DNA from 4 places in the Streptomyces yunnanensis genome. Region 3 is predicted to be linked to each of the others. Evidence: riboswitches for the same ligand, from Rfam matches in the RefSeq annotation. Region 3 holds a riboswitch; each other region holds the start of a gene.
The links. A riboswitch is a leader RNA that binds a small molecule or an ion and turns the genes downstream of it on or off. The one in region 3 is predicted to bind cyclic di-AMP.
Positions count from the first base shown of each region.

Region 1: it holds a riboswitch for cyclic di-AMP, as region 3 does, so the genes downstream of both, MOV08_RS22750 (M23 family metallopeptidase) here and MOV08_RS25130 (transglycosylase family protein) in region 3, are expected to answer to the same signal.
Region 2: it holds a riboswitch for cyclic di-AMP, as region 3 does, so the genes downstream of both, MOV08_RS12260 (M23 family metallopeptidase) here and MOV08_RS25130 (transglycosylase family protein) in region 3, are expected to answer to the same signal.
Region 4: it holds a riboswitch for cyclic di-AMP, as region 3 does, so the genes downstream of both, MOV08_RS17415 (C40 family peptidase) here and MOV08_RS25130 (transglycosylase family protein) in region 3, are expected to answer to the same signal.

Region 1 is NZ_CP095749.1:5,227,326-5,230,457, reverse strand. It holds gene MOV08_RS22755 (aldo/keto reductase) at 1-184, opposite strand, end outside; gene MOV08_RS22750 (M23 family metallopeptidase) at 306-1,697, opposite strand; cyclic di-AMP (ydaO/yuaA leader) riboswitch at 1,709-1,855, opposite strand; gene MOV08_RS22745 (DUF2332 domain-containing protein) at 2,279-3,132, shown strand, end outside.
Region 2 is NZ_CP095749.1:2,809,660-2,812,791, forward strand. It holds gene MOV08_RS12255 (GntR family transcriptional regulator) at 1-68, opposite strand, end outside; gene MOV08_RS12260 (M23 family metallopeptidase) at 314-1,093, opposite strand; cyclic di-AMP (ydaO/yuaA leader) riboswitch at 1,107-1,262, opposite strand; gene MOV08_RS12265 (M16 family metallopeptidase) at 1,560-2,942, opposite strand; gene MOV08_RS12270 (M16 family metallopeptidase) at 2,981-3,132, opposite strand, start outside.
Region 3 is NZ_CP095749.1:5,742,393-5,745,524, forward strand. It holds gene MOV08_RS25125 (transglycosylase family protein) at 1-745, shown strand, start outside; cyclic di-AMP (ydaO/yuaA leader) riboswitch at 1,005-1,174, shown strand; gene MOV08_RS25130 (transglycosylase family protein) at 1,182-1,874, shown strand; gene eno (phosphopyruvate hydratase) at 2,158-3,132, shown strand, end outside.
Region 4 is NZ_CP095749.1:4,079,354-4,082,485, forward strand. It holds gene pcrA (DNA helicase PcrA) at 1-898, opposite strand, end outside; cyclic di-AMP (ydaO/yuaA leader) riboswitch at 1,151-1,319, shown strand; gene MOV08_RS17415 (C40 family peptidase) at 1,328-2,470, shown strand; gene MOV08_RS17420 (hypothetical protein) at 2,620-2,973, opposite strand.

The DNA of each region.
Region 1 (3,132 bases), 520 kb from region 3:
AGTAGACGTCGGCGGTGTCGATGAAGTTGCCGCCGCCGGCCACGTAGGCGTCGAGAACGGCGAAGGACTCGGCTTCGTCGGCGGTCCAGCCGAAGACGTTGCCGCCGAGGCAGAGGGTGGAGACGGACAGCGAACCGAGCGACTTCGGGGTGGGGGCGGAGCCTTGGGCGTGTGTCACGGTCATGCCCGTTACAACGTCAGGACGTGGGGAGTTATTCCTCGTTCGGCGTCCGTCCGGGGGCCGGGGTCCGGGGCCCGATCGGTCCCGTCGGCCGCCCACGGGGCGTGGGCGGCCGGCCGGTCCGTCAGACGGCGGTCCCGCGGTCGCGCAGCCAGGACACCGGGTCCGTCGGTGCGCCGGCGTCCGGGCGGACCTCCAGGTGGAGATGCGGACCGGTGGCGTTCCCGGTGGCGCCGACCCGGCCGATCACGTCGCCCGTGTGGACCCTGCCCGTCGTCTTGACCATCGAGGACAGGTGGCAGAACCAGAGCTGCGTGCCGTCGTCGAGGGTGAGGACGATGCGGTAGCCGTACCCGCCGGCCCAGCCCGCCTGGGTGATGGTCCCGTCGTGAACCGCCTTGACCAGCGTGCCCGTTGGGGCCGTGAAGTCCTGTCCGGTGTGGTCCGCGGCCCAGCGGTCGTCGGACTGCCCGAAGCCGGCGGCGAGGGTGTACGAGGAGACCGGCGCGACGAAGGTCCGCGTCGGGTGGGCGCGGTGGTCGGCCGCCGGTGGGGCCGGGGCGTCGGCCGCCGCCGCCCGGGGTGCGGTCCCCTGCGCCGCCGGAGGCGCGGCCTCCGTGCGCTCCTCGGCGGCGCCGGCCTGTTTCGCCGCCCCCTGCTGCCCGGGCGCGCCCTGGTCCGCCTGCGGGGCGGCGGCGTGCTCGGCGGCCGTACCGGCCTCCGGCTCCGCGGCGTCCTGTGGGGCGTCGGTCTGAGGGGCGTCGGCCTGCTGGACGTCAGCCTGCTGGAGGATGCGGTTGCGCAGCGCCTCGGCCGCGCCCGCGGGTCGGGCGTCCTGGGCGGCCTCGTCGGGGGCGGTGCCGGTCCGGGAGGGGGCGACGGAGGGGCCGGCGGAGGCGGCGAGCGCCGTGCCGGTCTCCTGGCCCGTGCCGTCGCCGTCGGCCGCCCCGCCGGGGTCGGGCATCGATATCGGCACCGGCGGCCGGCCCTGGGCCGCGGCCACCCCGCTCGCGCCGACCGCCGCGATCACGCCGACGCCCAGTGCCGTGCCGCCGCGCGCGAGACCGCCGCTGCGCGCTCTGGCCACCCGGTGCTTGCCGCGGATCGCGCGGAGCGGCCCGTCGTCGTCGCTCGGCTCGTCGGCCGGGAGCCACTCGTCGCCGGTCCCGTCGCCTTCGCCGCGGGCCTCGCCCCCGCCTTCGGGGCCGGGGGACGGCGCGTCACCGGGCAGCGCGCCCTGTGCCGACCAGTGGTGCGGCGGCGAGCTCTGGGCCGTCTGGGAAGCCGGGGGCGCCTGGCCGTGGGAGAGGTCGCGGGAGAACGGCTCCTGGGGCGACCGCCCTTCCCTCAACCCGCCGGCGATCGGCGGGACTTGGGCCGGCTGGACGGGAGCGGCGGCCCCGGAGGGACCGGCCGGACCGACGGGGGCACCGAAGCCGACCGCGCCACTGAAGTCGGCGGGGCCACCGAGGCCGTAGGTGGACGGGCCATGTGGGGTGGGCCTGTTGGACGCCACGGGGGCGCACTCCTTTCCTTCCTTCTCGCCTACCGGGTTAGCTGACGGGTTCGGAGCAGGAAGGTCTCCTACGGGCACCGCTTGGCGAGAGGCGCCCGATTCACCCCAAGAGGGTGGTTCCCCGGTTCCCTCTACTCAATTCCCGGCAATTCCAGGCGGATCCGTCGGGGCCCCTCGAAACCGGTTGATCCGGGCGACTCGACGCGGGTCGAGGACACGGGTCGGGTCGTGCGAACAGCCGGCTCGGGCGGGTGACTCGGAGACGTTCTGGGCATGCGGGAACAGCGCGTGCGGGATTCGGCGTCGGCGCACGGTGCCGCCATTGGCGACGGCTGGGACGACCGCGCTCCGTTATCGGACAGTAATAGAGACGACGAGGGAAATCCAAGCGTTCCCTTGAATCCGCGGGGGTTCCGCAGGCTCCCCCTAGGGGCCCGCGGCAGGGACGTTCGCTACCAATTCGTCCGCAACCTGGGCGAGTTGGCGCCACACCGCCAAACGATCTCGCGACGATTGTGCGCCACTCGTTATGCGGAGGGACGCACGTCGATCACGGAGAGTGAGGACGGTAACGTCGCCCCATGGTCGTCAACGTCGCGAACACCGGAAACGCCGGGAACACGGTCAGCACCCCGCAGGAAATGGCGGTCCGGTACTGGGAGTTCTCCCGGCAACAGGCCCGGGGACGGTCCGACGCCCACGAGGAGCTGTCCGCCCGGATCAGCCACGACGACGAGCTCTGCGAACTGCTCGCGGCTTCGCTGCCGGCCGGCCACAAGCAGCAGCCGGACCTCCTGCTCGCCGCGGTGCGCCAGCTCGACGGTCCGCACGCGGAATGGGGGCCGCGCGGCGCGGCGGCATACGGGCGCTGGCGCGAGTGGACGATCCGGCACTGGGACGAGGTCCGCTCGGTGATCATGCGCCGCTCCGCCCGGACCGACGAACCGGCCCGGTGCGCCACCCTGCTGCCGCTGCTGGCCCGTATGCCGCAGCCACTGGCCCTCCTGGAAGTCGGGACGCCGGCGGGGCTGTGCCTCTACCCGGACCGGTACCGCTACCAGTACGTCCAGGAGGACGGCCGCGCGATGGACGGCCCGGGTGCCGCGGACAGCCCGGTCACGTTCACCTGCCGCGCGAGCGGGTTCGCGCCCGATGGCGAGGGTGGCGCGGCGGCGCTGCCCGGCGCCCTGCCCGAGGTCGTCTGGCGCGGCGGCATCGACCCGGCGCCGCTCGACCCCTTCGGGGAGGCGGACGACCTGCGGTGGCTGCGCGCCCTCGTCTGGCCCGGTGACGAGGCCCGTGCGGCGCGGCTCTCGGCGGCCGTGGAGGCGGCGCGGACCGCGCCCCGCCCCACCGTCGTGCGCGGCGACCTGCTCGACGAGCTGCCGGCGCTGGCCGCCCAAGTACCGTCCGGGGCGACGCTGGTGGTGTTCCA
Region 2 (3,132 bases), 2.9 Mb from region 3:
AGTACGCCGGAGACGATGTCGTCGCGAATCGCTGTGCACACCGCATGCGCGGAAATATGGCCTCGCATCGTCCGTGCCTCCGCCGTAATCTCCGAAAAAGTGCCGCCCCGTCGGCGACTTTCTCCGACTCTATTCGAACGCGGAGGGTTTTCCCTCAGCATGTCGTGAATTCACCGACGCTTTTCGGCCGGTGCGCACGGCCTCCGGGCGGGCGGTGCGCCGGCGGCCCCGGGGGACGACGGAGCCCCGGCCCACCAGGGTGGCGGGCCGGGGCTCCGGGGGACGGTGCTGCGGCGGAGAGATCCGGGTGAGGTCAGACGGTGACGCCGTGCGCGCGGAGGTAGGCGACGGGGTCGATGTCCGAGCCGTAGTCGGGGCCCGTCCGCGCCTCGAAGTGGAGGTGCGGGCCGGTGGTGTTGCCGGTGTTGCCGGAGAGGGCGATCTGCTGCCCGGGGGTCACCGTCTGGCCGACCGTCACCCCGATCGACGACAGGTGACCGTATTGGGTGTACGTGCCGTCGTTCATCTTGATCACGATGTTGTTGCCGTACGCGCCGCCCCAGCCGGCCTCGACGACGGTGCCCGAGCCCACGGCGTGGACGGACGTGCCGGAGGCGGCGTGGAAGTCGATGCCGGTGTGGCTGCCGGAGGACCACAGGCCGCTGGACGCCTTGTACGCGGTGGAGACGTAGGAGCCGGTGACGGGGGCGACGAAGGTGTTGAGGCGCTTGCGCTCGGCCTCGCGGGCGGCGCGCACCTTGGCCGCGCGCTCCTCGTCGGCCTTCTTCTTCGCCACCTCGGCCAGCCGCAGGGCCTCCGCCTCGGCCTTCGCCCGGGCCGCGGTGGCCTCGGCGGCCGCCTGCTGCGCGTCGGCCTGGGCCTCGATCCGGACGGCGAGCTCGTCACCCATCACGACGGCCTGCTGGAGGCCGGTGTCGTGGTGGGCCGCCTCGCTCGTGGCGGCCAGCGCGGGCGACGCCACGGAGGCGACGACACCGGAGGCGGCGAGGGTGGCTATGCCGGCGAGGTTGCGGGTGGTACGAGCGGTGCGGGTCGCGCGGCGGTGCTTCCCGGTGGCACGGGTGAACGCCATGTACTGGCTGGTCCTTTCCTTCCTTCTCGCCTACCGGGTTAGCTGACGGGTTCGGAGCAGGAAGGTCTCCTACGGGTTCCTCCGGAGAGGCGCCCGATTCACCCCAAGGGACATGTGGGTCCCCGGCTCCCCTGGCTCGCGCCGTACGGGGACTCGGCGATGGCTGCCCGGTGCCACTGTTGTGGCGGACTTGTGACGAACAGCCGGACCGACGCTAATCGGGACAACTTTCAATCGGCAAACAGAACCGGATTTTTGTGCGCCACGCCACACGCGAAACGGGCAACCGGCACAACCGGCCGGGCATCTCCGACCGCCCGCCGCGCGTGATCCCGCGGAGCCGTGTGCGCCTCGGAAGTCACGGACCCGGCGCGCACACGCAGCGGCTCCCGTGGCAACTGACCACCACGGGAGCCGCTTTGTCGATAAGTGACGAGCCGTCTGCTGACCGCCGTCACCGACGGGATCAGCCGCTGACGACCGTCACCTCGCCGATGCCCAACGCCTTGACGGGCTCGGCGATCTGCGCCGCGTCACCGACCAGGATCGTCACCAGCCGGTCCACCGGGAAGGCGCTCACGACCGCCGCGGTCGCCTCGACGGTGCCGGTCTTGGCGAGCCGGGCGTACAACTGCGCCTGGTAGTCGTCCGGGAGCTGCTGCTCCACCTGGTCGGCCAGCGTCCCCGCGACGGCCGCGGCGGTCTCGTACTTCAGCGGCGCGACACCGACGAGGTTCTGCACCGCGACGTCACGCTCGGCGTCCGTGAGCCCCTCCGCCGCGAGGGTGCGCAGCACCGTCCACAGGTCCTGGAGGGCCGGCCCGGTGGACGCGGTGTCCACCGACCCGCTGATGGCGAGCAGGGCGGCGCCGGTGGCCCCCTCCGGCGAGGACGGGGCGGAGGAGCGCAGCACCTGCCCGAAGGCGCGCACCCCGTAGGTGTAGCCCTTCTCCTCGCGCAGCACACGGTCCAGCCGGGACGTGAGGGTGCCGCCCAGGCAGTAGGTGCCGAGCACCTGGGCGGGCCACACCTGGTCGTGCCGGTCGGCGCCGACCCGCCCGATGAGCAGCTGCGTCTGGACGGCGCCCGGGCGGTCGACGATCACCACGCGCCCGGCGTCGTCGGCCACGACCGCGGAGGGCTTCGGGGGCTCGGCGGTGGAACCCGTCCAGGCGCCCAGGGTGCCGGCCAGCGCCGCGTCCAGGTCGACGCCGGTGAAGTCGCCGACGATGACGGCGGTGCCGGTGGCGGGCCGGACATGCGTGTCGTAGAAGGCGCGGACGGCGGCCGCGTCGATCCGCGCGACGGTCTCCTCGGTGCCCTGGCGGGGCCGGGACATCCGGGAGGTGGCCGGGAACAGTTCCTTCGACAGCGCCATCGCGGCACGCCGGGCCGGGTTGGCCAGCTCGTGCGGGATCTCGTCGAGGCGGTTGCCGACGAGCCGCTCGATCTCGCTGTCGGGGAAGGCGGGGGCGCGCAGCGCGTCGGCGAGCAGCCCGAGGGCGCGCGGCAGCCGGGAGGCGGGGACCTCCAGGGAGACCCGCACACCGGGGTGGTCGGCGTGCGCGTCCAGAGTGGCGCCGCAGCGCTCTAGCTCGGCGGCGAACTCCTCCGCGGTGTGCTTGTCGGTGCCCTCGGACAGGGCGCGGGCCATGATCGTGGCAACGCCGTCGAGACCCTCGGGCTCGGTCTCCAGAGGGGCGACGAGGTTGACCTCCACGGCGACGACCTGCTGGCCGGGGCGGTGGCTGGTCAGGAGGGTCAGCCCGTTGGCCAGCCGGCTGCGCTCGGGGGCCGGGAAGGCCCACGGCTTGGGGGTGCCGCCCCGGGGCTGCGGGTGGAACTCCATGGTGCTCACGGGGGCGTCTGCGGGGGTGGTGGCGTCGGTCACTTGGCCGCCTCCTCTTCCTCGGTGCCGGCGGCGTCGGTCTGCGCGGTGGGCTCGTAGACGAGCACGGCGCGGTTGTCGGGGCGCAGGCGGGCCTTGGCGATCGTCTGCACCTCCAGCGGGCTGATCTCCAGGACGCGCTGGACGGCGG
Region 3 (3,132 bases):
CCCCTCGCCGCGGCCGACGCACGGCCACAACGGCGGCGGCGCCTCCGACGACGCGGGGGGCGACTCCGACACGGCGGGCGGCGACCAGGGCCACCCGGACCCGGCCACCCGGACGCCGGAGCCGTCCGGCGGTGACTCCGGCACGGACCGCGGCCCGGACGCCGGCAGCGGCTCCGACGCCGGCGCGGACGGCCCGCACGCGCCCTCGGCGACCCCGGAGCCGTCGGGCTCCTCGTCCGCCTCGCCCGCCCCGTCCGACTCCGGGGCACCCACCGACTCCCCGTCGGGCTCCCCGTCGGGAAGCCCGTCCACCTCTCCGGCGGACCCGGCAGACCCGTCCGCGCCGTCCGGCCCGTCGGGCTCGACGGACCCGGCCGACCCGGCGTCGCCCGCCCCGTCCGACTCCACCGCGCCCGGCGGCCAGGACCGGCCCGGCGACCCCGCTACGCCGCCCGCCACCGGCAAGCACCGCGGGACGCCCGGCGACGGTACGGAGGCCGGCGACGGCCGGGACGGCGGCCGCGGCCGGCACGCCTCCCGCGGCGGCGAGGCGCCCCGTACGCCCCCGGCGGAGGCCGGCAGCTACCGCGTGCGCCCGGGTGACAACCTGTCAGAGATCGCCGTCAGTCATGACCTGCCGGGCGGCTGGCCCGCGCTCTACCACCGCAACCAGGACGTCATCGGCTCCGACGCGGATCTGATCCACCCCGGTCAGGTGCTCGATCTCGGGCGGACACAGGGGTAGTTACCGGCAGTTCGCCGTCTTTCGCGGCGTTTCGTAAAAGTGAGATATGGCTCTCGTTGCGGGGGATGGGTCCGGACCTGTCCCCCGTTGCCATACCGGGGCCTACCTGCGGAAATGACCCGCGTGGTGATCAAAAACGGTCAACTTGGTTCAGAAGATGGGGTTTGAACACCAACAGGGTTACTGCTTACGGTCAGGACCGCTCGCCAAAGCGGGCCCTTCGATCGCACGCCGAGTCCTGCCGGCGGTCGGAGTCGACGACGCGCAAGCGCCGAAGGCAGGAGCGGGGGACCCAAGGTAAGTGCCGACCCCGCCCGTGAGAGCGGGTCAGTCGGCTTGGGGTGAAGTCGTGTGTGCAGCACACACGGCCGGGCAGCTCACACGGCCCGAACCCGACAGCTCACCTCGTAGGCGTCGGTGAGGAAACGAACGCACGATGCTGATCAACAAGGGCAAGCACCGCCGCAGCTCCAAGGCCGTCCGCGTCGCCACCCTGGCCGGTGTCGCCGGCGCCGCCGTCGCCGTTCCGCTGATGGGCGCCACCTCTGCTTCCGCCGCCTCGGTCGCCACCTGGGAGAAGGTCGCCCAGTGCGAGTCCAGCGGCAACTGGTCGATCAACACCGGTAACGGCTACTACGGTGGCCTGCAGTTCTCGAACTCCAGCTGGGCCGCCGCCGGTGGCACCAAGTACGCGGCCCGCGCCGACCTGGCCACCAAGGACCAGCAGATCGCCGTCGCCGAGAAGCTGCTCGCCATGCAGGGCCCGGGTGCCTGGGGCTGCGCCGCTGCCGGTGGTCTGACCTCCGGTGGCCCGGCCGCCGCCGTCAACCCCTCCGGCTCCACCGTCAAGAAGAGCCAGGGCACCGAGGCCCGCAAGCAGACCGAGGGCTCCACCAAGAAGTCCGCCCCGGTCCGCGAGAAGGCCGAGAAGAAGGCCGAGAAGGCCCAGCCGGCCGCCCCGCAGGACGCGCACCGCTCCGGTGACACCTACACCGTCAAGTCGGGCGACACCCTCGCCAAGATCGCCAAGGCGCACGGCACCAACTGGAAGGCGCTCTACGCCGCCAACAAGTCCGTCGTCGGCGGCAACCCCAACCTGATCTTCCCGGGCCAGAAGCTCAGCATCTGAGCCGATCCGGCTGCCCGAGAGAGCTGCCCCGCCGCGGCGCGTACCCCCGAGCGCGCCGTGGCGGGGCTTCTCCGTTGCCGGACCCGGCCGCCCGGCCGTCCCCACCGGCACCGACGCGGCGCGCGCCGTCCCCGGCGCCCCGAGCGGCCCGGCACGACGTTCCCCGCATAGCGAACAATGCCCCGAAACCTCCTGTGAACTGGGATTTCGTTCTGCTTGTTGGGTTTTTTCGTCCCACGGAGCGGGCCACGGGCGAGCGGATCCCCCCGGGGCCGTTAGGCTCATGCCGAGAACTCCAGACACCCCTGAAGGAGACAACGTGCCGTCCATCGACGTCGTCGTAGCCCGCGAAATTCTCGACTCGCGAGGTAATCCCACGGTCGAGGTCGAGGTCGGCCTCGACGACGGCAGCACCGGCCGTGCCGCCGTCCCGTCCGGCGCCTCGACCGGCGCCTTCGAGGCCGTCGAGCTGCGGGACGGTGACCCCAACCGCTACCTCGGCAAGGGCGTGGAGAAGGCCGTCCTGGCCGTCATCGAGCAGATCGGCCCGGAGCTCGTCGGCTACGACGCGACCGAGCAGCGGCTGATCGACCAGGCGATGTTCGACCTGGACGCCACCGACAACAAGGGCTCGCTCGGCGCCAACGCCATCCTCGGCGTCTCCCTCGCCGTCGCGCACGCCGCCTCCGAGGCCAGCGACCTGCCGCTGTTCCGCTACCTCGGTGGCCCGAACGCGCACGTGCTGCCCGTCCCGATGATGAACATCCTGAACGGCGGCTCGCACGCCGACTCCAACGTGGACATCCAGGAGTTCATGATCGCCCCGATCGGCGCGGAGTCCTTCTCCGAGGCGCTGCGCTGGGGCGCCGAGGTCTACCACACCCTCAAGAAGGTGCTGAAGGCCAAGGGCCTGGCCACCGGCCTGGGCGACGAGGGCGGCTTCGCCCCCAACCTCGGCTCCAACCGCGAGGCCCTGGACCTGATCCTGGAGGCCATCAAGGAAGCCGGCTACGCCCCCGGCCAGGACATCGCGCTCGCGCTGGACGTCGCCGCCTCCGAGTTCTACAAGGACGGCAAGTACCAGTTCGAGGGCAAGGAGCGCTCCGCCGCCGAGATGACGGAGTACTACGAGGAGCTGGTGGCGGCCTACCCGCTGGTCTCCATCGAGGACCCGCTGTTCGAGGACGACTGGGCCGGCTGGAAGGTCATCACCGACAAGCTCGGCGCCAAGGTCCAGCTGGTCGGCGACGACCTCTTC
Region 4 (3,132 bases), 1.7 Mb from region 3:
CCAGCTCGCGGACGAGGGTGTACTGGGCGTGGTTGGTGTCCTGGTACTCGTCGACCAGGACGTGGCGGAAGCGGCGGCGGTAGTGCTCGGCGACGTCCGGGAACGCCTGGAGCAGGTGGACCGTCGTCATGATGATGTCGTCGAAGTCCAGGGCGTTGGCCTCGCGCAGCCGCGCCTGGTACATCGCGTACGCCTGGGCCAGGGTCTTCTCGAAGCCGTCGGCGGCCGTGCCGGCGAAGGTCTCCTCGTCGATGAGCTCGTTCTTGAGGTTGGAGATCTTCGCGCTGAAGGACTTGGGCGGGAAGCGCTTGGGGTCCAGGTCGAGGTCGCGGCAGACCAGGGCCATCAGGCGCTTGGAGTCGGCCGCGTCGTAGATCGAGAAGGACGACGTGAAGCCCAGCCGCTTGGACTCCCGGCGCAGGATCCGCACGCAGGCGCTGTGGAACGTGGAGACCCACATGGCGTTGGCGCGCGGGCCGACCAGCTCCTCGACGCGCTCCTTCATCTCGCCCGCGGCCTTGTTGGTGAAGGTGATCGCGAGGATCTGGCCGGGGTGGACGTGGCGCTCGGCGAGCAGGTGGGCGATCCGGTGGGTGAGCACCCGGGTCTTGCCGGAGCCGGCGCCGGCCACGATCAGCAGCGGGCTGCCGCTGTGCGCGACGGCGGCCTTCTGCTGGTCGTTGAGCCCCTCCAGGAGCGCCGCCGGGTCGATGGCCGGGCGGGCGGCACCGTCGCGGTAGTAGGACTCCCTGGTCACGGGCGCGTCGAACTTGCCGCCGAAGAGGTCGGCGGGCACGTCCTCGGGGGCCGGGCCGGGCTCGTCCTCGGGCGGGGGCGGGGGCTCCTCGTCCGGGGGGCCGAGGTCCGCCAGGAAGCTGTCGTCAAAGAGGCTGCTCATCGCCCACCGAGTCTAGGCCGCCGCACTGACAACCGGTCCCGGAGTGGCGGATTGCCCCGGTACTGCGCCGGCCGGGGCGGTAACTTGTGCGCTCGTGCCCGGAAACGTGGCGACACTCACCGTGAGGTCACGAAAAGGTTTCGGGCATATCGAACATCAGCCTTCACAGGAGCCACACGAGTTGGCTACGGTCTCGCTCGGGCAGCCCGCTGTCCCCGCGGACGACAGCGTCCGCACGGGCCGCCCCCGCCGAGTCCGGTCCTGCCGTCAGGCACCCGGAGCCGGGGACCCACAAGCACCACTGGGGTGAATCGACCGGTGCGGCCGTCGCCAGGCGGACGCAGCGGTCGTAGGGCAAGCCTTCCGTCAGCACACCGCCCGAACCCGACAGCTAACCCGGTAGGCGGTCCACGGAAGGAGTCGCCGGCCTTGGCGTCCCATCGCAAGCCGCGCACCCCCATACTCGCCACGCCCGGCGGCCGTCGCACCGCGGCCGGGCTCACCACCGCGGCGCTGGCCTCGGTCACGCTGCTCTCGCAGACCGCGAACGCCGCCCCGAATGCGCCGCAGCCCTCCATCGGAGAGGTCAAGCAGAAGGTCGACGACCTGTACCGGCAGGCCGAGGTGGCCACCCAGAAGTACAACGGCGCCAAGGAGAAGGCGGACGGCCAGCAGCGCACCGTGAACCGCCTCCTCGACGAGGCTGCCCGGCTCGCGGACAAGATGAACGAGTCCCGCCGCCGGCTGGGCGCGTTCGCCTCGGCGCAGTACCAGACCGGCGGGATCAGCCCGACCGCCCAGCTGATGCTCGCCAAGGACCCGCAGCAGTTCGTCGACCGCAACCACCTGATGGAGCAGTTGACCGGACGGCAGAAGCAGGCGATCACCGACTACGAGGACCAGGCCGCGACCGCCGCCCGTCAGCGGGCGGAGGCCACCCACAGCCTGGAGGCCCTCCAGCAGTCGCAGGAGACCCTGAAGGAGACCAAGCGAAACGTTCAGTCCAAGCTGGCCGAGGCCCGGCAGCTGCTGTCCCGGCTGACCGCCCAGGAGAAGGCGCGGCTGGCCGAACTGGAGCGCCAGAAGGAGGCGGAGGCCCAGCGCAAGGCCGCCGAGGAGGCCCGCAAGGAGGCCCAGCAGCGCCAGCAGCAGCCCGGCGGCGGTGCCGGCTCAGGGACCGGCACCGGTTCGGGGGGCGGCAGCTCCGACAGCGGCTCGTACTCCACCAAGGCCGGGAAGGCGCTCGCCTTCGCCCGCTCCCAGATCGGCAAGCCGTACGTCTGGGGCGCGACCGGGCCCAGCTCCTACGACTGCTCGGGGCTGACGCAGGCCGCGTGGCGGGCCGCCGGGGTCGATCTGCCGCGCACGACCTGGGACCAGGTCAAGGTCGGCACCCGGGTCTCCAGCAGCGATCTCCAACCCGGTGACCTGGTGTTCTTCTTCAACGACATCAGCCACGTCGGGATGTACATCGGCGGCGGCGAGATGATCCACGCCCCGCACCCGGGCGCCAGCGTCCGGGTGGAGTCGATCTACGGCATGCCGATCTACGGCAGCGTCCGGCCCGCGTAGCCGGCGCACGGGCGCGCCGCGCGCCCGTCATGAACCACCCCCCACACGCCGCCGCGCGGTCATCCGCCGTCTTTGGGAAGTACGGAGCGGGATGACCGCGCGGTGAGTCGTCGCTGCGGCGATGCGGGGCCCGGGGCCGGGCAGGCGGCTCAGGTCCAGAGCACCGCGATGAAGATGTTGAGCATGGTGAGTCCGCCGACCGCGCCGAAGAGCGGCTTGGGGAGCTTCTCCTCGTCGCGCTTGACGTAGACCAGCGCCAGGATCACCACCAGGACGGCCATCTTGATGCCGATCTTGATGTTGTTGAGCGAGTGGTCCTGCATCTGGTTCAGGCCGACCAGGACGATGCCGGTGACCAGCATCGTCAGCGCGCCGTGCAGCATGGCCGGCACGAAGCGGGCGGTGCCCGCGCCCATCGCCTTCATCTGGGTCAGGAAGCCGCCCAGGAGGGAGGCGATGCCGATGATGTGCAGGGCGACGAAGACATTGATTACTACGTCCATAGTGCTGGATCGTATCCGCCCCATAGCACGCCCTTTCCGGCAGGGCGCCCGTGATGCCCGCTTCGGTCAGGGCCCACCGCCCCTCGGCCCTCCCCCGGCCTTCGGGCCGTTCATCCCCCGCACGGTGGCGGTCGGAATCGGGCAATGCCGGGCAAGGGG